3 regions of the Bacillus sp. SRL543 genome follow, and region 3 is predicted to be linked to each of the others. Evidence: riboswitches for the same ligand, from Rfam matches in the RefSeq annotation. Region 3 holds a riboswitch; each other region holds the start of a gene.

Region 1 (4,248 bases), 1.9 Mb from region 3:
TGATAGCAGAAATTCATAGTCCATCAAGAGTATTAATACAGGAAATGTCTAACTCAGGACCAGATTCTTTTGATATTGAAGAGTTAATGAAATCATTAGTTTATCCATCTGATAATGCACCGAGGGTAACAGTTATAGATACTGGTGTAAACAATCAACATCCTTTACTTGAATCCCTTTATCCTCCGAATAGTTTGCATAGTATTGATCCATCGTCACCAACTACTGGAGATTCTATAGGTCATGGTACCGAAGTCGCTGGGATAGCGGGTTATGGGGATTTAACAAACATATTATATAAAGGTGAGCAAATAGAGTTAACAAACCATTTAGAATCTGTAAAAATTCCTTTAGGTGGTACGGGTACAGAAGAATTATGGGGTGGAACAACAATAAATGCTGTAAAGGTTGTAGAAGATGCAAATCCCAGCTATAAAAGAATTTTTAACATGTCTATTGGAGCAACACATGAGGATACACTTAACGGCAAACCAACATCATGGTCATCTGCGGTCGATTCAATTTGTTATAATGATGGAAATGGCAGATTAATGACAGTTGCTGCTGGTAATGTACAACCTATTGATAAAGTAGGATATCCTACTAGGAATTTAGCATCTCAAGTTGACGATCCTGCACAAGCATTAAATGCAATAACGGTTGGGGGTATTACCAATCTAATGGAGTCTCCTCCACTTACTGGTGATTATGAAGGCTACGAAGTACTAGTGAGTAATGAAGGAATTTCACCTCATAGTAGAACAGGCCCAGCAAGGTTTGCAATTAAACCAGAGGTTGTCCTTGAAGCGGGAAATGTCCTTGTAAATGAACCACTTTGGGAATGGGATGTTTTAGGTCTAAGTTTGCTCTCTACTAGTAAAAATTTTATCGATAATTTATTTGTAAATACTGCACAAACAAGTATGGCAGCTCCTCAAGCAGCCAAAATGTTAGCAACTATATGGTCGTACAATCTTAGATATTTACCTACAACTATTAGAGGTCTTTTAATTCACTCTGCAAGTTGGTCTGATCAGATGAAAAAACAATTCCCTGAAAAGATTGATAGATTAAGAGCATTTGGCTATGGAGTTCCTAACTTAGAACTTGCTTGTAAGTCTGCTAACTCCGCTGTAACTCTTATTGCAGAAGATAATATTAAGATAGGCTATGAAAAAGTAGTTAAGGGGAAAAAGAATAAAGTACGAGACATGAACTTTTACAGGATTCCATGGCCAGAAGAGGTCCTTTTAGAGTTAGGGTCTACTGAAGTGGAGTTACGTGTAACTTTATCTTTTTTTATAGAGCCTAATCCAAAACATTATACTAAAGCGTACGAAGGTGCTTCGTTATCTTGGGAATTACAAGGCCCTGCAGAAAGTGATGATGAATTTTTTAAGAGAGTAAATAAAGATCGAAGAGATGGGGATGAAAAAGGATTTAAAAGTGGCATTAGCTGGGATGTTGGTTCTGTTGCTCGGAGCAGGGGAACAGTACAATCTGATCGATGGACAACAACTGCTGCAGAGCTTGCAAGTTGTGGATATATAGCCATTTTTCCGAAGCATGGGTGGTGGAAAGACAAAGTAAAAGAAAGACCTACCCCTTCAATTGATTATTCATTAATTGTGTCAGTAATAACAGACGATGAAACTGTAAACCTTTATGTTCCAATTGAAAATATGGTATCTGTTGATATTGACTGGTAAGTGCAAATTCTAAATAATGTACAACGTTTTAGGAATTAAGGGCCTGACCCCACAATATATACTTGTTAAAGCTTTTAAGTGTGTGAGGTCAGGCACCTAATCCTACAACATCTCTTTTCGCTAATCACTGCTTATCTTAAATTTCAGGCCCAGTTCCACATGTACTCCTTTCATAAAAATTCACAAAATTAAAAAAACATATTGCGTACATTTAATTTTGATGATAATATTCAGCAAAGGTAATCAAGATTAATAGCAAGCTTTCAACTCTTATCGAGAGCAGGCGGAGGGATTTGGCCCGATGAAGCCCAGCAACCGACCGTAATTCCGTTGTGAAACGGGGCGCAGCAAGATTTGCGCCGGTATGTAAATACCTTTAAGGCACGGTGCTAATTCCAACAGAGGAGATTTTTCTTTTCTGGGAGATAAGAGGTGTGGAGATTCGATAGATAATCTTCAGCCTCTTTCTCTACGTAGAAAGAGGCTTTTTTATGTCATAAAAGGAGTGATATACAGGTCAGCATCAAAGGGTTTAAAGCAAAAGCATAAAAAAAAACAATAATGGAGAGAGAAAATGAAGAATAAAAAATGGAGCTTTCTATTAAGTATTTTTGTCGTTATCCTGCTTACAGCAGGGTGCCAGCCAAAGACAGGCGTCAGCACCGAGGGAGAGGCGGCGGCCGATAAAACCAATGGTGAAAACCAGCTTGCCGATAAAAAGATCGCATTAATTATGCAGCAAAATCTTGGTACGTTTTCTGCTCAATATATTGACGGTGTGAAGGAGCAGGTTACGAAATTCGGCGGAACTACCACAGTTTTTACTTCTGATGGTGACCTGGCGAAAATGTCTTCAAACCTGGACGCAGCGATCAACCAGGGATTTGATGCTATTTTAATAGACCATGGCACGAAAGAAGCATTGGCGGCCGGAGTCCAAAAGGCGATCGAGAAAGAAATTCCGGTCGTTGCCTTTGACGCAGAGGTTAGTGAACCGGGTGTGACCGTGCTTGAACAGGGTGATCAGCAGATGGCAAAAAGCACTCTTGAGAGACTGGCTGAGGACTCAGATGGAAATGCAAATATCGTTAAGATATGGGTAGCCGGCTTTGCGCCGATGGAGCGAAGACAAGTTGCCTATAAGGAATTCCTTGAACAGAATCCGGGGATTAAAGAGGTCGCCGCATTTGGAGCAGCGACGCAGAATACAGCATTGGATACTCAGTCACAAATGGAAGCCATTTTAAAGCAGTATCCGGAGAAAGGGCAGATTACAGCGGTTTGGGCAGCATGGGATGAATTTGCCAAAGGAGCGGTCCGTGCTATCCAGCAGGCCGGCCGGACAGATATCAAAGTGTACGGAATCGATATGAGTGATGAAGACCTGCAAATGATTCAGGACAAGAATTCTCCTTGGGTGGCATCTGCAGCTGTTGATCCAAAGGATATTGGCAGAATACAGGTTCGCTATGCCTATCAAAAATTATCCGGAGAAGAGACTCCTGACAATGTTAAATTAACACCGGTGTTCGTATCAAAAGATGACCTCCCGGAAGAGCAAATCACAACCACGGAGCTGAATGAATACGTGGAAGGATGGGGCAACAGCGACCAGGGATATACCGAAACCCTGAAGGAATTGGAAGAAGGGAAATAACAGAGGGACATTAGGCAGCCTTAGGTTAAAGGCCGCCTGATGTTTTCCTTTTTAAAGGAGGCAGCATGATGGGTGCATCACTACTTGAAATGAGAAATATATCCAAGAGCTTTGGTGCAGCAAAGGCTTTGAAGGGAGCTGGACTGCATTTGGCCTCTGGAGAAGTACATGCTTTATTGGGAGCCAATGGTGCGGGTAAAAGTACGCTAATTAAAATTTTGGCGGGTGCTTACAGCCATGATGAAGGAGATATTTATATTAACGGAAAGCCAGTCACTATCCATTCACCAAAAGAGGCGAAGGATTTGGGCATCCACTGTGTTTACCAGGAGGTGGATACAGCACTGGTGCCGCAGCTGACAGTGGCGGAGAATATTCTGCTTGATTCCTTTGCCGGGGGAAACCGTTTTTTCGTCTCAAAAAAGGAGCTGAAGCGAAAAGCAGAAGAAATTCTTGCTCTCCTGAATGAAGAGCAAATAGTTGTAGACCAATATGTCTCTGAGTTGACCCTCGCTCAAAAGCAAATGGTACTGATTGCTAGATGCCTTGTCAAAGAGGCGGGCATCATCATTTTGGATGAACCGACTGCCCCGCTGTCGATCGAGGAAACAAAGTATCTTTTTAACGTTGTGAGAAAGCTGAAGGCGCAGGGGATGGGCATCATCTTCATTTCCCACCGGCTGCCGGAAGTATTTGAAATAAGTGACCGGATTACCGTCATGAGAGACGGTGAAACCATTCAGACCTTTAAAACAACACAAGCTACCCATCAGGAAATTGTCGAGGCGATGCTTGGCAAAGACATTCAAATCACAGAAAAACAAAAAACGGTACCGGGGAAGAAACTGTTAGAAGTCGATGGGATAAGTGATGGCGGGTTAG
Region 2 (4,248 bases), 150 kb from region 3:
TGGCCTAAAAGAGCCGGGTTATATCTACACAAGGATCCACAATCCAACAGTTACCGTATTTGAGGAAAGGGTTTCACTGCTTGAAGGCGGCGTAGGGGGGCTTGCTGTTGCAAGCGGCCAGGCAGCCATCACTCTTGCCATCCTGAATATTGCCCAGGCGGGGGATGAAATTATAGCAGCATCAAACCTTTATGGAGGAACATATAATTTATTTGCCGTCACCCTTCCTAAGTATGGGATCAATGTAAAACTGGTCAATCCGGAAGATCCGGAAAATTTCAGGGACGCTATTACAGAAAAAACAAAAGCTGTATTTGCAGAAACAATTGGAAACCCAAGCCTAAAGGTCCTCGATATTGAGAAAGTGGCGGAAGTGGCCCATGATGCCGGCATTCCTCTGATTGTTGACAATACCTTTGCCACGCCATATCTTTGCAGGCCGATTGAATTCGGCGCAGATATTGTGATACATTCAGCGACAAAATGGCTTCTGGGAAATGGGACGACAATGGGTGGCGTCATAGTAGACGCAGGCCGTTTTGACTGGAATTCAGACAAATTCCCGGGCTTCACCAAGCCGGATCCAAGCTATAATAACCTGGTGTACAGCGAAGCAATCGGTGCGGCTGCTTTTATCGTCAAGGCGAGGGTACAGCTGCTCAGGGATCTGGGGCCTGCACTCAGCCCGCAGAACGCATTCCAGTTCACCCTCGGTCTTGAAACGCTGCATGTGAGGATGAAAGAGCATATCAGCAATACAAAGAAAGTGACAGAGTATCTAAAAAATCACCCTGCTGTGACTTGGGTGCTTTATCCGGGAGATGAAGACCATCCTGATAAGGCACTGGCTGACAAGTATTTGCCTAAAGGAGCCGGAGCTGTGGCTGTTTTTGGAATCGAGGGCGGCCGGGAAGCCGGGGCAAAGCTGATCAACAGCCTGGAACTGTGGGCCCATGTAGCAAACGTCGGCGATGCCAAAAGCCTTATCATCCATCCTGCCAGCACCACTCACCAGCAGCTTGATTCAGAAGGCCTTAAGGCGGCGGGGGTGCCGGAGGACCTGATCCGGATTTCCATTGGCATAGAAAATGCCGAAGACCTGATTGAGGATCTGGAGCAGGCAATTGAAGCCGCAACAGGAAGCCAATCACTTGCAGGAAAAGCAGAAACTTCAGGAACCAGCCGGTAAATTTTAGTGTTAAACTTTGTTGTTGACACCCTTTTTTATCCGTGATACGATAGCACTCGTAATTTAAAAATGGCTAATGAATGAAAATGAACTTCATATAAAGTAGCTCTTATCAAGAGAGGTGGAGGGATGTGCCCGATGAAGCCCGGCAACCGTCAATGTTTATTGAAATGGTGCCAATTCACACAAAGCTTTTTTAGCTTTGGCAGATGAGAGAAAGGTTTTTCCATCATGCCTTTCTGCTCACCTGCAGGAAGGCATTTTTATTTTTACAGGAAAATTTCCTGTCTTAAGCTTATGGAATAATCTTAACCTGGTTTCAGGAAACTACTCTAAAGAGGATTGGCAGAACATAAATCTCTGTAAAGCCATTTGTCTAATTGGATATAAAAGAGGTGAATACGGCAATTGATTTCAATAAAAGATGTTAAAAAGATATATTCGTCAAAAAAGGGTCCGGTCAAGGCGGTTGATGATGTCAACCTTGAAATCAAGGAAGGTGAAATCTTCGGAGTGATCGGCTACAGCGGTGCAGGAAAAAGCACCTTGATCCGGATGCTGAATGGGCTTGAGCTTCCCTCAGAAGGAACGGTCACGGTAGCCGGCAGGGAGATTTCAAAAATCAGAGGTTCGGAGCTGCGAAAAGCCCGTCAGGAAATTAGCATGATCTTCCAGCACTTTAACCTTCTCTGGTCAAGGTCTGTGAGGGACAATATTGCATTCCCGCTTGAAATTGCGGGAGTGCCTCGCCAGGATAGAGAAAAAAAAGTAACCGAACTCATCAAACTGGTCGGTCTTGACGGCCGTGAGGATGCTTATCCTTCACAGCTTAGCGGCGGTCAGAAACAGCGCGTAGGCATCGCCAGGGCGCTTGCCAATGATCCGAAGGTGCTTTTGTGCGATGAGGCAACCTCGGCGCTTGATCCGCAGACAACGGATTCAATTCTGGATCTGCTTGTGGACATTAATCACCGCCTTGGGCTGACGATTGTACTGATCACCCATGAAATGCACGTAATCAGGAAGATCTGCCACAGGGTGGCTGTCATGGAAGGCGGAAAGGCTGTGGAAATCGGCCCCGTTCTGGAAGTGTTTAAAAACCCGCGCGAGCAGATCACAAAAAGATTCGTCCAGCAGGTCACAGAACCTGAAGAAACAAAAGAAACTGCAGAGGCCCTGCTTGGATTGTATCCGCACGGCCAGGTTGTGCAGCTTTCCTTTGTCGGGGAGTCGGCCGAACAGCCGCTCATCACAAATCTGATCCGTTCCTTTGAGGTGACTGTAAATATCCTTCAGGGGAAAATATCACAAACCCAAAACGGCTCATATGGCACATTGTTCATCCACCTTGATGGGCAGGCTGGAGAAATTGCCAAAGCGATTGATTATATTCATGCACAGCAAGTTGGCGTGGAGGTGATTTCAAATGCTTAGTGAATTCTTTCCAAATGTAAACTGGGATAAGATGTGGGAAGCAACGAATGAAACGCTCTATATGACCGGCATCTCTGTCCTGGTAACATTCGTATTGGGAATTGTGCTTGGTCTGCTGCTATTCCTTACCTCCAAGGGGAACATCTGGCAAAATGCACTCATCAATAAAATTATTGCAGCGTTTGTCAATGTATTCAGGTCCATCCCGTTCATCATCCTGATCGTCCTGCTGATCCCGTTCACGAAATTTATTGTCGGCAGCATGATTGGAGAAAATGCCGCTTTGCCGGCCCTGATCATCGGAGCTGCCCCTTTTTACGCCCGTATGGTGGAAATTGCTTTGCGGGAAATTGACAAAGGGGTCATTGAAGCAGCTAAGTCAATGGGTGCAAAGACGAGCACGATCATCTTTAAGGTGCTCCTGCCAGAATCCATGCCGGCGCTTGTGTCAGGCATTACTGTTACAGCGATCTCACTCGTGGGCTTCACTGCAATGGCCGGAGTCATCGGTGCAGGCGGCCTCGGGAACCTTGCTTATCTGGAGGGCTTCCAGCGGAGCCGCTTTGATGTAACCTTGATGGCGACCATCATCATCCTGCTGATTGTGTTTATTATCCAAGTCATTGGAGACATAATAACTTCTAAACTAGACAAACGATAAAAGGAGACTTAACTAATGAAAAAATGGTTATCACTTGTATTGGCACTTGCCGTAGCGCTCGTCATTTCTGCCTGCGGAACTTCTGAAGATAATGCTGACGGCGGCAATGCGGACAGCGGGAAAGAAGAAACATCCAAACTGACTGTGGGAGCTTCAAATGTCCCTCACGCAGAAATCCTTGAAGAAGCAAAGCCTCTTTTGGAAGAAAAGGGAATTGAGCTTGAAGTCGTAACATTCCAGGATTATATCCTTCCTAACCAAGCACTTGATTCTGGCGAACTTGATGCAAACTATTTCCAGCACATTCCTTACCTTGAGGCGCAAATTGAAGAGAACGGCTATGATTTCGTCAATGCCGGCGGAATTCACATTGAGCCGATCGGTGTGTATTCAAAGAAATACAAAAGCCTCGATGAGCTTCCGGATGGTGCGAAAATCCTGATGAGCAACTCAGTTGCAGACCACGGCCGTATCCTGACTATGCTTGAAAAAGAAGGTCTCATCACTCTTAAAGAAGGCGTCGACAAAGTCAAGGCAACAATCGATGATATTGAAACGAACGAGAAAAACCTTGAGTTTGATACAGAATATGAAGCATCCCTCCTTCCGCAGATCTACAACAATGATGAAGGCGATGCGGTTCTGATCAACTCTAACTATGCCATTGATGCAGGCCTGAACCCGATCAAAGACTCTATAGCGATTGAAGACAAGGAATCTCCGTATGTGAACGTAATCGCTGTTAATAGCGGCGATGAAGATAAAGAAGCCGTCAAGGCGCTTGTAGAAGTGCTCCACTCTAAAGAAATCCAGGACTTCATCCTTGAAAAATATGAAGGTGCAGTTGTTCCTGTATCTGAGTAATAAAAGAAAAAGGCAGCCGCTTAAAATGCAGGCTGCCTTTTCTTATGCCAAAAAACAGCACATGCGGTTCCATTTCATCCCGCATAGCATTTCTGAAAAT
Region 3 (4,248 bases):
CATGTCAGCCATGGCATATTTTTGTCCGCCAAGCTGCGGGATCCAAAAGCTTGTGATCGGTCCGTATGAATAGAGCTTAAATTCAAGCGGGCGGTCAGTCGGTACATATAGATAGTTGACTGTTTCGATATCTTCTTCAGGATAGCTGAAATGCCATTTCCAGTTGGAAGATGATGCGTATACGACTAAAGGCTCTTTGTCGCCATATCCTGTCGGTGCTGATTCCACTTTATAGTTGCTCTGAGTGGATACGACTGAAAGGAAGATGACGATCAGGACAGGGATTCCGACGCAGACCGCTTCGACGAGCAGGTTTCCTTTAATATGCGGCGGTTCATAATCCTTGCTTTGCTTCGAAGAGCGGTATTTATAGAGCATGTAAGCAAGCATGGCAAAAACCACAAGGACGATGACAGACATGATTGCCGTTGACAGAATAATGTCTTTTGCCTGGACGGCAGCCTGAGGACCTTTGGGATCCAGCACCATCAGCGGCTCACAGCCTGATAGAATAGTAATGATTGTAAATATTCCTAAAAGCAAAGAATATTTCTTTTTCATGGATAAGCCCCTTTCTCACTGGCTGAAAGTTTAATAACATAAAAATAGTGTATATGTTACATAGTTCACAATCTGTTATCATCATAAGCAATTTTATAGGGTAATTCAATAGAATGTGAAAGGTGTCACAAATTGTTCAAGAAGATAGAAATTCTTTCCGAACTTTGCGGCATATTATTTGCACAACACAAATTCAAGGGGGTGCTTAAAGCGGTGAACGCTGCTGGAGATAAAGAGGGAAGGCATTATATTCATTGAAACATATATTATATAGATATAAGTTTATCGTGCTTTAAGAATGATTGAAAGGTATGGTAAAATTTAATAAGATGAACGACTACAGGCGGGAGATGGTAATGTGAAAATGATTGCCCTTTACGACAATACTTGCCAGCTTTGCCAAATGACGAAGAAATCTTTCGGGAAGCTTGACCTGCTTCATCGGGTAGAGTGGGTTTCATTGCAAAAATATGAACAGGAACATGGAGAGCTTCAATTCAGCAGCAGGGAGCTGAGGAAAGAGCTTCATATTATAACACCTGAAAAAAAGGTCCTGAAGGGTTTCTATGCAGTCAGAAGGCTGCTGCTGCTGTTCCCCCTTACCTTCGTTTTAGGGCTCTGTATGCATCTTCCTTTGGCATCTGCTGCCGGGGTTCCGGCATACAGGTGGATTGCACGGAACAGGCATAAACTGCTTAGGAAGAAATGCAAGGATGGCAGCTGTTCCCTCTGAGTCATTTCCATATATGAGACAATATAAAATTGTTCTTGCTATAGTGGAGAAAATGATTGACGCCACTACATCTGTACGTTATGATTTTACCTTGAACGGATACTCTCTTATCCCGAGCTGGTGGAGGGACAGGCCCGATGAAACCCAGCAACCTGCTAATGATGCTTTTTGAAAACGGATATATGCTGAAAAGAGCATAACGGTTCAAATTACAGCCAGCGATGGCCTGTTTTTAGCAAAGGTGCTAACCTGACGCAAGGAAGAATTCCTTGAACGATAAGAGTGAAAGGCGCGAATCATTTTGCTTTCAACCTTTTCACTTTGGGAAGGTTTTTTATTTTGCATTTTGAGGGAAGTCTTTTAATTGCATATTATGGAAGTTTTTGCATAAAGCTGATTTACAAGGGCTATGCATTTAACAGGATAAAATCATACAATCTGATTGTGCCTGGCTTATATATAATGCCTTTGACCGGTTCTCTGCATCAGCGGCGGCCTGCTCTTTCAGCACTTGTCTGAAGGCTTGCGGTCCCGGGGGACAGGACCAGCCGGTTATGCAGATTGTGAAGCAATGCATACGCGAGAGCGGGATAAAAACTCCATGTTTATTCAATACTACTTAGGGAATGAGTACCGTATCAATCCGAGGGGAAGAATAAGGTGTAGCGCCGGATAAGAACCTCACTCTATTCTTATAAATAAGGAGGAAATCAGATGTCAAATAAACGCCGTTTGTTTACTTCTGAATCAGTTACTGAAGGTCATCCGGATAAAATCTGTGACCAGATTTCTGATGCTATTTTAGACGCTATCTTAGCAAAAGACGCAAATGCCCGCGTTGCTGCTGAAACATCTGTTACAACAGGACTAGTGCTTGTTGCAGGTGAAATTACAACATCTACATATGTTGATATTCCAAAGCTTGTCCGTGAAACAATCAAGGAGATCGGCTATACCCGTGCTAAATATGGCTTTGATTCCGAAACTTGTGCCGTACTGACATCCATTGATGAGCAGTCAGCTGACATTGCAATGGGTGTTGACCAGGCGCTTGAAGCACGCGAAGGACAAATGTCGGATGAAGAAATCGAAGCAATCGGCGCAGGAGACCAGGGCCTTATGTTCGGCTTTGCCTGCAACGAAACGAAAGAGCTTATGCCTCTTCCGATTTCCCTGGCACATAAACTGTCGCGCCGCCTGACAGAAGTACGCAAAGAAGAGATTCTTCCTTACCTCCGTCCGGACGGCAAGACACAGGTGACTGTTGAGTATGATGAGAACGACAAGCCTGTGCGCATCGATACCATCGTCATCTCTACACAGCATCATCCAGAAATCAGCCTGGAGCAAATCCAGCGCAACCTGAAAGAACATGTCATCAATCCGGTCGTTCCAAAAGAACTGATCGATGAAAATACTAAATACTTCATCAACCCTACAGGCCGTTTTGTTATCGGCGGACCTCAAGGCGATGCAGGTTTGACTGGCCGCAAAATCATTGTTGATACTTACGGCGGATATGCGCGCCACGGCGGAGGCGCATTCTCCGGCAAAGATCCTACAAAGGTTGACCGTTCAGCAGCTTATGCAGCCCGCTATGTAGCGAAGAATATCGTCGCTGCCGGTCTTGCTGATAAGGTTGAAGTCCAGCTTGCCTACGCAATCGGCGTAGCGCAGCCGGTTTCCATTTCAGTAGATACCTTCGGAACAGGGACTGTAAGCGAAGATACGCTTGTCGATCTTGTCCGGGATAACTTTGATCTTCGCCCGGCAGGCATCATCAATATGCTGAACCTGCGCCGCCCAATCTATAAGCAGACTGCAGCTTACGGACATTTCGGCCGTACAGATGTTGACCTTCCATGGGAGCGCACAGATAAAGCAGACTCATTGAGCCAGCAGGCTGGGAAATAAATATGATATGAACATAAAAAAGCGGGAGTGCTGAAATAGGCAGCTCCCGCTTTTTTTCTATTCCGTCTAATGTGACAGAAGCGTTTAACGGCCTGCTGATATGTTAATAATTCAGGTAAATGCCTAATTTTTCCCGGACCCATTTTTCATGTTGATAGTGCCATTTTTTTGTGTTTAGTGGTAGTATTAGAGAGTATGTTTTTTGGGAAAACAATGTGTTTTATTGTAAATTATGGCTGGCCGGTCAAAGACTGCGCTGGCATGAATGCCTTCCGCTGGCTGTTTTTAGACGGAATGGGATTGTGACTAAATTGAAGAAGGTGAACTACATAATGTGCGGTTTTATCGGCTGTGTCCATGAAAATGCGCAAGTTCTGAACGATGCGCAAAAACAGCAGTTTGAAAATATGAATAATATCATTACCCACAGGGGACCTGATGATGCAGGTTACTATCATGATGAGCATATTCAGTTCGGCTTCCGCCGCCTGAGCATCATTGACATCGAATGCGGCCATCAGCCTCTTACCTATGAAAATGAAAGATACTGGATCATTTTTAACGGAGAAGTCTACAATTATGTGGAGCTCCGGGAAGAGCTTTTAAAAGAAGGCCTGACATTTGAGACGCATTCTGATACAGAAGTAATCATTGCGCTCTACAGCCACCTGAAGGAAAAAGCGGTGGAGAAGCTCCGCGGGATGTTTTCATTTGTCATCTGGGATAAGCAGGAGCAGTCCTTATACGGTGCCAGGGATCCTTTTGGCATCAAGCCTTTCTTCTACCTTGATAATGACGGGAAAACATTCTTTGCTTCTGAAAAGAAAAGCATCCTGATGGCGCTGGAAAACGACGTCCTCAATTATGAGTCCCTCCAGCACTATTTGACATACCAGTTCGTTCCGGAGCCGGAAACCATGTCTGCAGGCATCCACAAGCTTGAGCCTGGCCATTATTTTACAAAGAAAATCGGTTCTCCTATGGATATCAAGCGCTATTGGAAAGCATCCTTCCAGCCTGTCCGGAAGTCTGAGCCGGAA

Evidence for each region. A riboswitch is a leader RNA that binds a small molecule or an ion and turns the genes downstream of it on or off. The one in region 3 is predicted to bind S-adenosylmethionine.
Region 1: linked by a shared signal. The riboswitch ahead of AC4E8B_RS04305 (sugar ABC transporter substrate-binding protein) and the one ahead of metK (methionine adenosyltransferase) in region 3 are both predicted to bind S-adenosylmethionine.
Region 2: linked by a shared signal. The riboswitch ahead of AC4E8B_RS20485 (methionine ABC transporter ATP-binding protein) and the one ahead of metK (methionine adenosyltransferase) in region 3 are both predicted to bind S-adenosylmethionine.

The regions. Positions count from the first base shown of each region.
Region 1 covers NZ_OZ481794.1:812,900-817,147, forward strand. Annotated here, with positions in the region: gene AC4E8B_RS04300 (S8 family peptidase) at 1-1,709, shown strand, start outside; SAM riboswitch class I at 1,977-2,141, shown strand; gene AC4E8B_RS04305 (sugar ABC transporter substrate-binding protein) at 2,284-3,366, shown strand; gene AC4E8B_RS04310 (sugar ABC transporter ATP-binding protein) at 3,432-4,248, shown strand, end outside.
Region 2 covers NZ_OZ481794.1:3,999,271-4,003,518, reverse strand. Annotated here, with positions in the region: gene AC4E8B_RS20490 (O-acetylhomoserine aminocarboxypropyltransferase/cysteine synthase family protein) at 1-1,189, shown strand, start outside; SAM riboswitch class I at 1,296-1,405, shown strand; gene AC4E8B_RS20485 (methionine ABC transporter ATP-binding protein) at 1,598-2,623, shown strand; gene AC4E8B_RS20480 (methionine ABC transporter permease) at 2,616-3,284, shown strand; gene AC4E8B_RS20475 (MetQ/NlpA family ABC transporter substrate-binding protein) at 3,300-4,148, shown strand.
Region 3 covers NZ_OZ481794.1:3,846,742-3,850,989, reverse strand. Annotated here, with positions in the region: gene qoxA (cytochrome aa3 quinol oxidase subunit II) at 1-561, opposite strand, end outside; gene AC4E8B_RS19600 (thiol-disulfide oxidoreductase DCC family protein) at 926-1,294, shown strand; SAM riboswitch class I at 1,399-1,577, shown strand; gene metK (methionine adenosyltransferase) at 2,009-3,208, shown strand; gene asnB (asparagine synthase (glutamine-hydrolyzing)) at 3,541-4,248, shown strand, end outside.